3 regions of the Caldifermentibacillus hisashii genome follow, and region 2 is predicted to be linked to each of the others. Evidence: a T-box and tRNA genes for the amino acid it is inferred to sense, from the RefSeq annotation. Region 2 holds a T-box; the other regions hold tRNA genes.

Region 1 (4,971 bases), 1.2 Mb from region 2:
GTCGCTAGTGATATCATCCAAGCCGCAAAAGCAGGAGGATTACCTGTAAGTGTAAAGACAAGGCTTGGCTACACTGATGTGGACGAGTGGCGGGACTGGCTGACACATGTATTGAAACAAGACATTGTGAATCTTTCTATTCATCTGCGTACAAGAAAGGAAATGAGCAAAGTAGATGCCCATTGGGAACTGATTCCGGAGATTAAGAAACTTCGTGATGAGGTGGCACCAGACACACTTTTGACAATCAACGGGGATATTCCCGACCGGCAAACCGGTTTGAAGCTTGCCGGTCAATATGGTGTTGACGGAGTTATGATTGGCCGCGGTGTTTTTAAAAACCCATTTGCTTTTGAAAAAGAGCCGAAAGAACATAGCAGTAAGGAATTGTTGGATCTGTTAAGGTTGCATTTGGATCTCTTTGATAAATACTCGGAATTAGAACCGCGTTCTTTCAAACCTCTTCATCGCTTTTTTAAGATTTATGTCAAAGGGTTTAATGGTGCCGGTGAATTGAGAAATCAATTGATGAACACAAAATCTACCGAGGAAGTCCGCGCATTGCTTAATGCCTGGGAAGAAAGAGTTCCATTGTTTCAGTAAAACGTGACGTGGGGGGCAAAGACGAGCCGACAGTAGCCCGGGGCAGATCAGGAAAAAAATGCTGCATCCGGATTACTATCCGCCCTAATTTAATAGAAGTACAAACTAAGGCTGGGTCCATGAATGGGTCCGGCTTTTTTTTACTTTTCTTGGCCATTTGTTTGGCAAAAGTCAGGGTAGATTTCTCTTGTTATGTACACTCTTTTTTCTATCTTTTCACGAACCTGCTCGTCCATACAATACCCTGCAAACGCTTGTCTTAATATTAGTTTGCCAATGAGGATATTGGAAAAAATTGTTATTGAAAACGAACTTATATTCTTATAAAATGATGCATATACTTATTTCAAACATACGTTTGTAATTGTGCCCCGGGTTTTGAAGGAGATGGTAAAATGGTGGATTATAGCCGTTTGCCGGATCAACATATTTTGTGTGTTGATATTAAGAGTTTTTATGCCAGTTGTTCAGCAGTGATGTATGGGCTTGATCCGCTCGAATGCTATTTGGTCGTTGTCGGTGATAAACAACGGGAAGGAAGTGTTGTGTTGGCTGCCTCCCCGCAGATGAAAAAAGAGTTTGGGATTCAAACAGGATCCCGCTTGTTTGAAGTGCCAAATGATCCACGGATAGAAATTGTTGAGCCGCAAATGGCGACTTATTTGCGGGTATCAACGGAAATCACTCGACTGTTCAATCGTTATGTGCCAAAAGAAGCTATTCATGTTTACAGTGTCGATGAGAGTTTTATTAAGGTTGATGGAACGGCACATTTATGGGGTGGAGTCAGACAGATTGCCGAAAAGATAAAAGACGATTTGATGCGAGAATTCCAGCTGACTTGTGCGATTGGAATCGGCCCCAATATGCTCATGGCAAAACTGGCCCTGGATTTGGATGCGAAAACATCCGGGATTGCCCACTGGACATATGAAGATATACCAAAAAAGTTATGGCCTGTCTCACCCTTGAAAAAAATGTGGGGAATTGGCAGCCGTCTCGAAAAAACATTAAATAATATGGGGATTTTTTCAGTCGGGCAATTGGCTCATTATGACTTGGAAAAATTAGAAAAGAAATTTGGCATTATGGGGAATCAGCTTTATTACCACGCCTGGGGAGTCGATCTATCAGAAATCGGGGCGCCGATCATGGACGGTCAAGTCAGTTTCGGCAAAAGTCAAATTTTGTTGCGCGATTATAAAAACATAACCGAAATCAAGCATGTCATCTTAGAAATGTGCGAAGAAGTAGCAAGGCGGGCGCGGACAGGAAAATATGCGGGACGGACAATCAGCCTTGGTATTGGTTACAGTCATGAAGAATTAGGCGGCGGATTTTATCGGTCGAAAACGGTTGAAACACCGACGAATATTACAATGGATCTGTACCGGGTTTGTTTGGAGCTTTTTAACAAGCATTATGACGGGCGAACGGTACGGCAAATTTCCATTGCTTTGTCCAATATTGTCCCGGATGAAAGCATTCAGCTCGATTTATTTGATCCAAATTTATGGAAGAAAAAGAAATTAGGTTATACCGTGGACAGAATTCGTCAACGGTTTGGTTCTGCCTCCCTGCTTAGAGCAGTTTCCTATACGGAAGGGGGAACAGCACGGAGAAGGGCGAAACTTGTCGGCGGGCATAAAGCGTAATCATTTTTGGAAAATGTACCGACGAGACACCTGATTATAAAGATCGGATAGACCTGCTTTATAGTATTTACTGTATCATTAAGCGGGAAAGGGATGATGAAGATGATTCGCGATCGCGGACGAATCAAATGGACGGCAATGATGCTGCCGGAGCATGTCAAAATGTTGCGTGATTGGGCAGAAGAGGATTTGTGGGAATCACCAAAGGAATTGGATGAACAACAATTGGAAGAATTTAATGAAAAGGTACAAGTGGCCAAAGCAATGAATAGAAAGGTGACCATTCAATATTATGTCGGACATCATTACAAGACAATCAACGGAAATATCCGCTCGTTTGACACCCTCCAAAACGATATACAAGTGGTAAATGAAGAAGGAGATATCCATTCCATCCCACTGGCGGCGATTACTGCCATCGAATATATGGAATGACTTGTTAATCAAAAAAAAGGAGATAAGAGCCAAAGGAAGTGCTCGATTCTCCTTAATGCTAGGCAACCATTGAATAGATATCGTTTAGCTTTTTAAAATCCGCCAGCCAATATATAAGAAAACGATGAATATCACTGCTGTAAATAGAAAAGAAATCATGCCAAAAACAAGTTTAAACATAATTTTAATAAGGAAAATGGCTAGGAAAAATAGAAGTATTAATTTTAGTAATTTCATCTAAAGTCCTCCCGTAAATAGAAAGAAATATGATAAGAAGCATATCTAACTATAGTTTAACATTGTTTCCCTTTTATTGCGATGAATTGTTTTATTTTTTGACAACGGCTGGCAAAATTTTTTTTTGAAAAATAGTGACAAGCAAGTGATTTTCCTATATAATATCATATGTTGTTAATTATTTGGAGAAGTACCCAAGTGGTTATAAGGGGACGCACTCGAAATGCGTTAGGGCGGGTGACCGTCGCGTGGGTTCGAATCCCACCTTCTCCGTTTTTGTATCCTGAAATCTTTTAATATGAAAGAAACAATTGATACGACTGCTTTTGTGGTCGTTTTTGTTCTATGTTAAGAAATAAGGTGAAATAGGATGATTAAGATAATTGACTGCCCGGTATGTGGTCAAAAGGTTGAAATTTTCGATATCTGTGACCATTGCGGATGGCAAAATAGTGGACCTGGAGAGAAAGAATCTGATCCACAAGGACCGAATAAGATAACATTAAAAGCGGCAAAAGAGGCATAAAAAAAAATAATTGGTAAAAGCACGTAACTTATTTAAAAGTTAGGTGCTTTTCTTTATAGACTACAAATTTACATATTTCTCTAAAAACTGGTCGATTGCTTTTTCATAGTCTTCCCGGTTTTCATTGAGCGACTGGGCATGACCGCCGTTTTTCGCCATAAACAACATTTTCTCTCCTTTTTTCTGCTCATATAAATCCTTCGTCATATACGGCAAAATATAGTCATCTTTTTCACTATGAATAAAAAGGACCGGCTGTTTAATACGATTAACGACAGCAATCGGTGAAACATCATTCAGTGAAAATCCACCGCGAACCTTGACAAACATATTTCCAATAGGAAGAATCAATTTTGAAGGCATGTACTTAAATTCACATTTTGTTTGATAGGTAAGGAGTTCCTCTAAGTCAGAAAATGGACAGTCAACAATATAAAAATGCGCCCGGCCGTTCAGTTCCCCGGCATACAATAAAGTAGTTGCGGCACCCATGGATTCTCCGTGAATTCCTAAAAGAAGGTCTTCCCCTTCCTCAATAAAAAGCCAATCGACCACTGCTTGTAAATCGAATTTTTCATAGTATCCGTAACTGGTCGTGTCTCCACCGGTTTTTCCATGCCGTCGTTGATCATAAATCACAGCATTAAATCCCCGGTTCAGAAAAAGATTCACATATTTGAGAGAACTCATTTTGCTTTCCGTAACCCCGTGGCTGAAAATGACGAATCGCTTTGAATCATACGGCCGAATCACCATTGCACTAATTTCATAACCATTTGGGGAAGGAATGCTCACTTCCTGTTTCGGCAAAGATGAAAATTTGTCCGGATCAATATGTTTTAGTTTCGTATCTCGGTCAATAATCGCTTGCTCGTCTTTTTTCTTAATATGTAGTACCCGTTCCGAAAAGTAGGTCCCTACAGAAGCAACCGTTGTTCCTAGTATGGCGCTAAGGCCTAAAATATGTCTTTTTTTCACACTAACCCCTCCATGGAAAGTAAACATCATCGCCTTAAAGTTGCGTATGTCAATTTCATTGGCAAAATTATTATCCCCTCTATTTTAAGCCTCATTTTTTAATTTTAAAAGGAATTTTCAGTGAAAATTAAGTGATTTTTCAATTCAATTATGCGAATGTATGAGTGACGATTATGGGGGGGACTTGGTGATGGTTTTGCGAAAATAATAACGGAGACCGGAAAAGAATCTGTTTGATGGTCTCCGTAAAAGACATTATTGCGGTGTATTTTGTCGTTTTGTCGGGTGAATGGCGTTTTCTAAATCTTCAGCTGCCATTTGCTGTTTTACGGTATCTGCATTGGGCTTTCCTTTTTGGCTGTATCCTTTATCCTTTTTCTTACTCATCAAAATTCTCCTTTCCGAAAAAGACTCATCCGTATTTTAAGGAAAAACCGAAAAATTTATTCAACGTGACAATTTTTTGGTAAAATCAAAGTAAATAATTTACGCAAAAAATAGTTTCGAATGAAAATAAATTGCAGGGGGAGTTCCAAA
Region 2 (4,971 bases):
ACTTACTGTAAAGAATATGGAAGGCCAGCAAAAGAGCCCGAACTTATGGTTAAAATCTTGGTGTTACAAAAACTCTATGACTTATCTGATGAGAAAGTTATAGAAAATTGCTCATTAAACCTTGCATATATGTATTTTTTAGGAATCAATCCGGAAGACGACCTCCCTCACCCAAGTCTTTTGACAAAATTTCGTAAAAGTAGATTAGAAGGCAATCTCACCATAGATGAAATTATTATTGAAATCATAAACCAATGCATTGAAAAAGGAATTTTACAAAAGGTTTCTGGTATAACGATTGATTCCACTCATACAGAAGCCAACACCAAAAAATATAGACCGGAACGAGTCATGAAACAATTAGCGAAAAAAATCTTTAAAACGGTTAAAGAAGAAAACGGAGAAATACCAAGTGAAATCAACCAAGAAATCCCTGATTATAAAGAAATAGAAAACCATGATGAAGCTAGAAAAACAATGAAGTCCTATCTTGAAGAAACGGTATCAAAGGTAGAAGAACTAGTTGAACTAGAGAAAGCACCTGAAACAAAAGCACTCGTTAATAATGCGAAAGAAATTTTAGCAGACCCGAAGTTTATAGAGCAAAGAGGGGTACGATCGATTGTCGACCAAGAAGCGAGAATAGGGTATAAAAGCAAAAATGATCCTTTCTTTGGTTATAAAACGGAATTTATGATGACAACAGAAGATCGAATAATTACAGCTGTACATACTGGTAATGGAGCTTATGTGGATGGCACGAAGTTTGATGAATTATTAGAGTTAACCAAGAAAACGAGAATAAAAATACCAGAAGTGTACGGTGATAAAGCCTATTTTAAAAAGCCAATCTTAGACAAAATCTCTGAACTTAAAGCAAAGGCATACATCCCTGTAAGTGAAGCTGCATATCGCATAGACGAAGAAAGATTCAGTTATAACAAAGATTCTGACGAGTGGTTCTGTAGTCAAGGAAACAAAACAATCAAAAAGAAACACTACATAAGAAAATGTGGAAAAGAAACGTATAATTACTATTTTGACAGAGAACAATGTAGAAATTGCCCAATGCGAGAAGTTTGCATAACCGGAAAAACAGTCGGGAAAGTATTAGGGATCGGAATCAACACCCCAGAATTTTATGAGTATAGTCAACAACAGAAATCGGAGGGATTTAAAGAGAAGTATAAAAAAAGAGCATGCCAAGAAGGGAAAAATGGCGAAATGAAGAATTTCCACGGGTTAGATCGTGCCAAATGGTACGGTCTAAAAAGCATGGGCTTACAAGCCAAGCTCACAGCCTTGGCAGTAAATTTAAAGAGGATAGCCGCCATACTATCCTCTAAAAAGGCGAATTATATCCAAACATTTGTCATTTTTACTAATTTCTATGGTAAAGAGTACCATTTACAGAAAATTCATCTAAATTCTATTGTAAAAAATACCATTTACAGAAAATTTCTTACACTACACAGCAAATTTTACATAAAAAAAATGGCTTTTTTCAGTGGTCACGAACGACTCTCGTGGACAAAATGGTGGCTCAATCAGGTGAAACTGTCCAATAAAGCGGCTCTCGTGGACAAAATGGAGCCTCAACCAGGTGAAACTGTCCAATAGAACGACTCTCGTGGACAAAATGGAGCCTCAACCAGGTGAAACTGTCCAATAGAGCGACTCTCGTGGACAAAATGGTGGCTCAATCAGGTGAAACTGTCCAATAGAACGGCTCTCGCGGACAAAATGGGGGCTCAATCAAGTGAAACTGTCCAATAGAGCGACTCCCGTGGACAAAATAGTGGCCCAACCAGATGAAACTGTCCAATAGAACGGCTCTCGTGGACAAAATCGGGAGTTAACCAGCAAAAATTATCCAATAGAACAGGTTCTCAAAGACAAAACCATAAGTCATTATCAACAACTCTTAAAAAGATACAAAATATTTCTCCATTGAATAGGCTTTTTGGTTAAAAACAGACAATATGCAAAGATCCTTCTATCCTTGCCTGATTTTTTAACAAAAAGCTTTAGTGGAGAAACTTCATGTAATTTTATAAAATTGTATGTGTGTTTATCTGAACTTCATGATTTTTTTACACACCCTTGAAAGCCCTTTAGTTTTTCAATATATTTTTTGTATCTTGACTATCCCGACTGATTTAGATATAATCTTGTTAAAACAATCACATAACTTTTAATCGATGACAGGAAATAGTAACAGGGTGAATTTACTTTAAGAGAGCTGATGGTTGGTGAAAATCAGCAGTAAAGACCTGTGAATCCATCCTTGAGAGTGGTACTGAAAAGAACTTGAGTAGGTACTGCCGGTAAAACCGATATCTTGATCGAGAGGTAAGTATTTTTTACAATACTTGCAATTTGGGTGGCAACGCGGATATTCAAACTTCCGTCCCTCTTTTGGGATGGAAGTTTTTTTATTTATGTAAGTCTATTTTAAACGAGGAGGTAGGAAAATGTTTAATATTAAATTACTTAGGGAGAACTTTGAAGAGGTAAAAGCAAAATTACAACATCGCGGTGAAGACTTAAGTGACTTGGAAAAGTTTGGTGAACTGGACCAAAAGCGCCGGACATTAATCGTTGAAACCGAACAATTAAAGAAAAAGAGAAAAGATGTATCTGCTCAAATTGCCGTTCTAAAAAAAGAGAATAAAGATGCTGAAGATTTAGTTGTTGAAATGCGTGAAGTTGGTGATCAAATAAAGGAACTTGATGAAGAATTACGTGTGATTGAAGAAGAATTAAATGCATTACTTTTATCCATCCCTAATTTGCCGCATGAAACCGTACCCATCGGTGATACAGAGGATGACAATGTTGAAATTCGTAAGTGGGGAGAACTTCCTCAATTTGATTTTGAACCGAAACCCCATTGGGATGTTGCGACTGAATTAGGAATTATTGATTTTGAACGTGCTGCAAAAGTAACAGGAAGTCGCTTTGTTTTTTATAAAGGCCTTGGTGCAAAATTAGAAAGAGCACTAATGTCCTTTATGCTTGATCTTCATACGGAACAACATGGTTATACAGAAATGTTGCCGCCATATTTAGTAAATCGGGCAAGCCTGACCGGGACCGGACAGCTGCCAAAATTTGAAGAAGATGTGTTTTTAGTTGAGAAGAAGGATTATTTCCTCATACCGACAGCAGAAGTACCTGTTACCAATTACTATCGTGATGAAATATTATCTGCAAAAGACCTTCCTGCTAAGTTTGCTGCGTACAGTGCTTGTTTTCGTTCTGAAGCTGGATCGGCAGGAAGAGATACACGTGGTTTAATTCGACAACACCAATTTAATAAAGTTGAATTGGTAAAATTCGTTAAACCGGAAGATTCTTATGATGAATTAGAAAAACTAACCAATGATGCCGAAAAGGTTTTACAATTACTGGGACTTCCTTATCGGGTAGTAGCTATTTGTACAGGCGATCTAGGATTTACTGCTGCGAAAAAATATGACTTAGAAGTATGGCTACCAAGCTACAATACGTATCGTGAAATTTCTTCTTGCAGTAATTTTGAAGATTTCCAAGCAAGAAGGGCAAATATCCGGTTTAGAAGAGAACCAAAAGCGAAACCTGAATTCGTTCATACGTTAAATGGTTCCGGATTGGCAATTGGGCGTACGGTTGCCGCCATTTTAGAAAATTATCAACAAAAGGATGGAAGAGTACGTATACCAGAAGCTTTAAGACCTTATATGGGTGGTAAAGAATATATTGGGTAATATCAATGCATAAACAATTATTATCTTAAAAAGATAAATCCCGACAATTAAATTAGGCCGAGAACATTGATTTAATCATGTTTTCGGCCGGTTTCATTTTCTCTAAGTGTAGATAAACAATAGATATGTTGGGAATTGGAGGAAAATTCCTATAATTAGCTTTGGTTTAGTGTTGATTCACACCCAAAAAACTTTTTTTGTGAGAAACTTAACACAAATAACAAGAGTTTCTATTGTACTAGCGTGAAAATTTTCGTAAAAACCTTACTATAATTATTTGAAAATTTATTTATTATTTCTTTTCATTGCGAGATATCATATGAAGATACCGATAAACACTTGATTCCGACATTCCCATTATTTCAGCTACTTCACTTATTGTACCTTTAATATCAAATACACCGTGTTCTTTTAATTTGGAAATGGCAAGTTTCTTTTGTTCAGGTGATAATTGAGCACCTGATTCTAAAATATCTTTATCTATTTGTGTATAAATAATGTTCTGAATGTTTTCAGTTAAGTTTTCAACCGGTTGTTCCTGTTCAGTTTTCTTGTCCAAATACTGTATATCCCAGCTTAAATTAGCTAACCTCAATACATCCTTTGCGACCTTTCGATAGACATCCGCATCAAAGTTAATACATAACAGACCTTGTAACTGACCTTCACGATTTTTTATAAACATGGTTGATGAACGAAACTTTTTACCCTTTGGTCCTTCTCCAACATAATTTACAACAAAATCTTTTGTTAAATATACTTTTTCCTCAATTAACTTTTTTGCATAGTCTGTTAAAGGGCTGGTTAATGACCTTCCACTCAACTCTCCATGGACGATGTGACCAATGTGTGAACCTCCATCAGGATCTAACACATGTAATACAAATTCATAATGAGGGCCAAAGACTTCTCCCAGATAATTCATTAAATTTTTATAGTGTCGAAAAAGATAATCATCCAACTTAGTGTTCCTCCTTTATACTCTTCTATTTAAATAGTTGGGGGAAAAATTTTATTTAAATGGTTTTTAATTATATTACTTACAACGATTTGCAATAATAATGATTCAAAAAGTGTTGACTGTCCCTTTTTTAATGTACGAGATGTACGGGAAATTTTACGTTTATACAAGGAAAGCCTCAAGTAATGCATCGCAGCAGAACGATTTTTTGACGAACTACGGACCTATATGCTCCGACGCCCGAGTCTTCTTTATACAGTT
Region 3 (4,971 bases), 450 kb from region 2:
CACGTAAATTATGACCTCGACCGATAACCGTGTCATGTAATACAATGACACAGCCGATTGGAACTTCATTCTTTTGCTTTGCCTTCAGTGCTTCTTCTATTGCGAGCTGCATGTAATATATATCGCGATCCATTCAAGCTTCTCCTTATAAAAAACAAAATGATTATTTCTTATGTAAATTATAAACGATAATTCTTTTTTTGAACTTATAACATAAAATTTCTGTAGTGTCATTCCGAGGAGGTATGGTAATGCAAATTCATGTTGTACAACAAGGACAATCTTTGTTCGGTATTGCACAAGCCTATAATACAACAGTTAATGATTTGATTGAAGCAAATGAAATACCGAACCCCAATCGCCTTGTCGTTGGTCAGACGCTCGTCATTCCGATTATCGGTCGTTTTTACTGGGTTCAACCGGGGGATAGTTTATTTTCCATTGCACAAAGATTTGGAATTACTATCCAGCAGCTTGCCTCAATAAATCAAATCTCTATCAACAGTCCGCTCGCAATCGGTACAAGACTATATATACCCCCATTGCCAAAAGTAACAAAAGAAATTAATGCATATGTTGAACCCCGGGGGACCGTAACTCCAAATTTAGAAAACAGTGCAAGAGAGGCGGCACCATACTTAACAAATTTAGCCCCCTTTAGTTTTCAGGCTTTACGTGACGGCTCATTACGGGAGCCCCCTTTAAATCAATTCCCGGCTATTGCAAGGGCAAATCAAAATGTGTTAATGATGGTCATTACGAATCAAGAAAACGATCAATTTAGTGATGAATTGGGGAGAATATTATTAAATGATCAAAACGTACAAACCACCTTTTTGAACAATATCGTATCAACTGCTCAAAGGCTCGGTTTTCGTGATATTCATTTTGATTTTGAGTATTTACGACCAGAGGACAGGGAGGCATACAATCGTTTTTTACGAAGAGCGAAAGATCGATTTAGCAGGGAAGGATGGCTCTTGTCCACTGCTTTAGCACCCAAAACGAGAGCGGATCAACCCGGACGTTGGTATGAAGCACATGATTATCGAGCTCATGGAGAAATTGTTGATTTTGTCGTCATTATGACCTACGAATGGGGCTATAGTGGCGGTCCACCAATGGCAGTCTCACCAATCGGGCCCGTTCGTGATGTTTTAGAGTACGCAATTACCGAAATGCCTTCAGAAAAAATCTTAATGGGGCAAAACTTATACGGATATGACTGGACACTTCCCTTTCGACCTGGCACTGTTGCTCGTGCCGTCAGTCCGCAACAGGCAATCCAGTTAGCAGCTCAAAATAATGTTCCCATCCAATATGATACCCAAGCACAAGCACCATTTTTTAACTATAGAGGTGCAAATGGGCAAGAACATCGAGTTTGGTTTGAGGATGCTCGAAGTATACAAGCAAAATTTGATCTTATTAAAGAATTAAATTTACGAGGAATCAGTTATTGGAAACTTGGTCTTTCTTTCCCGCAAAATTGGTTGTTAATTGCAGAAAATTTTGATGTAAGAAAACGATAGTTTAAACGATTGTAATTGACCCATAATCAAGTATACTTAATTAAGTAATGATCGAACAGGCATCATACTACTTGCCCATAACAGTTGAAGGAGTATATGAGAAATGAATTTACGGGAAAAATACAATATACCTAGTCGAGCCGTGATTACAATTGCAGGGACGGTTGGTGTCGGTAAATCTACACTTACAAAGGCACTGGCTTCAGCTCTTGATTTCCGAGCATCACTTGAAAAGGTGGATAATAACCCATACTTAGAGAAATTTTATCGTGATTTTAAAAAATGGAGTTTTCCTTTGCAAATTTACTTTTTAGGTGAACGATTTAAAGAACAAAAGCGGATGTTCGAATATGGGGGTGGATTTGTACAGGATCGGTCTATTTATGAAGATAGCGGGATATTTGCAAAAATGCATTATGAAAAAGGAAATATGACGGAAATCGATTACAAGACATATAAGAATTTATTTGATGCAATGGTGATGACTCCTTTTTTTCAGCATCCGACTCTTTTAATTTATTTAAGAGGTTCAATTGATGACGTTCTTGCCCGGATTAAAGAAAGGGGAAGGCCAATGGAGCAAAACACGCCGGTTGAATATTGGCTGGAAATGTATGAACGTTATGAAGAATGGATCAATACCTTTCATGCATGTCCGATTCTCCGGTTAGATATTCATGATTATGATGTGTTTGACAATAATCAATCAATTGAAGAAATTGTTAGTAAAATGTCATTTATCCTTAATCGTAAAGGAGCCTAAGCTTTGTATTCCGGAATACCTTCACTGCCACGTATGGAAAAAACGGCCTTTAGAGATTCTCCCTAAAGACCGTTTTTTTCATTCTCCAATTATTATGCGTTGTTATCAATAATATGGCGGAGGAGGAGGGATTCGAACCCCCGCGCGGTTTAACCCGCCTCTCGGTTTTCAAGACCGACCCCTTCAGCCAGACTTGGGTACTCCTCCATCACGACCAAAAGTATATTATCATGGCAAAAATAAAAAGTCAATGTAGTCACAATCATGAAGATCAAGAAATTTATAACATAAGGCGGTGTACAAAAAGATTACTAACACTACAACTTTTTGACAAATGAAAACAGCCAAAAACCTCGTAATTACGCGGGTTCATGGCTGTTTTTTCATCAATTTAACTGCAAAAGTCCTGAATAAATTTAATACCCACAACAGGTAAACTCCTCGCTGATTTCCATTATTATATGAACCAGCGTTTATCCGATATATTCTTTTCCACCCATATAAGGTTGTAAAACTTCCGGTATCAACACTCTTCCATCTGCTTGTTGGTAATTTTCCAAAATTGCAGCAGCCGTACGTCCAATTGCTAATCCGGAACCATTCAGTGTATGGACAAATTCCGGTTTTCCCTTTGGTTCTCTTCTAAAACGGATATTCGCCCTTCTTGCTTGGAAGTCTTCAAAATTACTGCAAGAAGAGATTTCCCGATAAGTATTGTAACTTGGCAACCATACTTCTAAATCATATTTTTTTGCTGCTGTAAATCCTAAATCCGCAGTACACATACTCATGACCCGATACGGTAACTTGAGCAGTTGTAATACTTTTTCTGCATGTCCGGTTAACTTTTCTAATTCCTCATAAGAATCTTCCGGTTTTACAAATTTTACTAGTTCAACTTTATTAAATTGGTGTTGACGGATCAATCCTCTCGTATCACGACCGGCAGATCCCGCTTCTGAACGAAAACATGCACTATAGGCAACATAATTCAAAGGCAATTCTTCACCTGATAAGATTTCATCTCGATGATAATTGGTCACAGGTACTTCTGCAGTTGGAATCAGGAAATAATCTTCTTTTTCAACAAGAAATGCATCTTCTTCAAATTTTGGTAATTGACCGGTTCCTGTTAAACTTGCACGATTAACTAAATACGGTGGCAACATTTCTGTATAACCGTGCTCTTCCGTGTGAAGATCAAGCATAAAGCTAATCAATGCACGTTCCAATTTAGCCCCTTGACCTTTTAAGAAAGTAAAACGACTTCCCGTCACCTTTGCCGCACGTTCAAAATCAATGATCCCTAATTCAGTTGCAACATCCCAATGCGGTTTTGGTTTAAAATCAAATTGCGGAAGAACTCCCCACTTACGGATTTCTACATTATCGTCCTCAGAATCACCAATTGGGACGGATTCATGTGGCAAATTTGGAATGGATAAAAGAAGGGTTTGTAATTCTTCTTCAATTCCCCGTAATTCATCATCCAGTTTTTTAATTTTTTCACCTACTTCACGCATTTCGCCAATAAGAGCGTCGGTATTTTTCTTCTCTTTCTTTAAAATAGCAATTTGTTCTGATACATCATTTCTCTTTTTCTTTAATTGTTCACTTTCAATAATTAATTGCCGCCGCTTTTGATCCAATGTACTGAACTTATCCAAATCAGTTAAATCCTCACCGCGATGTTCAAGTTTTGCCTTTACTTCTGCTAAATTCTTTCTAAGAAGTTTAATATCAAACATATTCATACCCCCGATTCATTCAAAATTTTTATAGGAAGAAAGTGTCGTAATGAAAAAAACTCCCATCCCAATGAAGGGACGGAAGTTTCATATCCGCGTTGCCACCCTAATTGCAAGCATTCGTATACTTGCCTCTCGGTATTATAACGGTTTTTGCCGGCAGTACTTACTTGTCCCTTTCAGTACCACTCTCAAGGATGGATTCACAAGCATTTGCCGCTGATTTGCACCAAACCATCAGTTCTCTTAAAACAAATGAACTTGTTACTATTTCCTGTCATCGAATTAACTGTATGAAATTCATTATTTTATCTGAACATCAATAAAGAATCAAAATAACCTAAACATAAATGATTAACTAAAACCAAGAAGAAACTTTCGATGTAATGCCATCCCAAAGGTTTCCGAAAAAGCCACCCATGCCTCTGAACATTAAGACAAACCAATTTGCTTTTTCAACTTTTTCTTTGGCAACCACATCAACCTTTACTGTTTGGTCCGGATATAAAAATCCTGAATCATCTCCACTGTATTGATAAGTAACATAGCCGACAACTTCCCCTTTTTTGACCGGTGCTGTCAACTTACCCTCTTTATTTATTTTCTTTTCATCAAGAACCAGTTTAGGTTTATATTGTTCCTTTTCTCCATTTTTTATAACTAAACTTAACGGTTCTTTCGTAGCAATTTTAACAGAGTCTTCTTTCCCTTTTACTACCGGTAAAGAAGTTTTTCCCTTTACAGCATGGTTTTTAGGGAACAATTGTTCTTTTGAAAAATTATTAAACCCGTAATCAAGAAGTTTTTTTGTTTCTTCAAACCGTTCTTGTTGTGAACCTGTCTTCATGATGACAGAAATTAAGCGTTGGCCGTTTCTTTCTGCAGTTGCAGTAAAATTATAACCTGCATATGCGGTGGATCCTGTTTT

What was found. The T-box of region 2 lies ahead of serS (serine--tRNA ligase). A T-box ahead of a tRNA ligase gene usually reads a tRNA of that ligase, here a tRNA-Ser.
Region 1: it has a tRNA-Ser gene. The T-box ahead of serS (serine--tRNA ligase) is inferred to sense a tRNA for this amino acid. The anticodon was not compared.
Region 3: it has a tRNA-Ser gene. The T-box ahead of serS (serine--tRNA ligase) is inferred to sense a tRNA for this amino acid. The anticodon was not compared.

The regions. Positions count from the first base shown of each region.
Region 1 is NZ_CP155467.1:2,282,990-2,287,960, reverse strand. Features, by position in the region: gene NSQ14_RS10910 (tRNA dihydrouridine synthase) at 1-603, shown strand, start outside; gene NSQ14_RS10905 (DNA polymerase thumb domain-containing protein) at 999-2,258, shown strand; gene NSQ14_RS10900 (YolD-like family protein) at 2,352-2,693, shown strand; gene NSQ14_RS10895 (hypothetical protein) at 2,778-2,930, opposite strand; tRNA gene NSQ14_RS10890 (tRNA-Ser) at 3,115-3,203, shown strand; gene NSQ14_RS10885 (CPCC family cysteine-rich protein) at 3,301-3,456, shown strand; gene NSQ14_RS10880 (alpha/beta hydrolase) at 3,517-4,434, opposite strand; gene NSQ14_RS10875 (hypothetical protein) at 4,690-4,821, opposite strand.
Region 2 is NZ_CP155467.1:3,527,140-3,532,110, forward strand. Features, by position in the region: partial or broken gene NSQ14_RS16975 (IS1182 family transposase) at 1-1,380, shown strand, start outside; T-box leader at 2,193-2,418, shown strand; gene serS (serine--tRNA ligase) at 2,475-3,749, shown strand; gene NSQ14_RS16985 (helix-turn-helix transcriptional regulator) at 4,042-4,710, opposite strand.
Region 3 is NZ_CP155467.1:20,990-25,960, reverse strand. Features, by position in the region: gene tadA (tRNA adenosine(34) deaminase TadA) at 1-133, opposite strand, end outside; gene NSQ14_RS00105 (LysM peptidoglycan-binding domain-containing protein) at 252-1,532, shown strand; gene NSQ14_RS00100 (deoxynucleoside kinase) at 1,636-2,295, shown strand; tRNA gene NSQ14_RS00095 (tRNA-Ser) at 2,410-2,502, opposite strand; gene serS (serine--tRNA ligase) at 2,769-4,043, opposite strand; T-box leader at 4,115-4,333, opposite strand; gene NSQ14_RS00085 (serine hydrolase) at 4,402-4,971, opposite strand, start outside.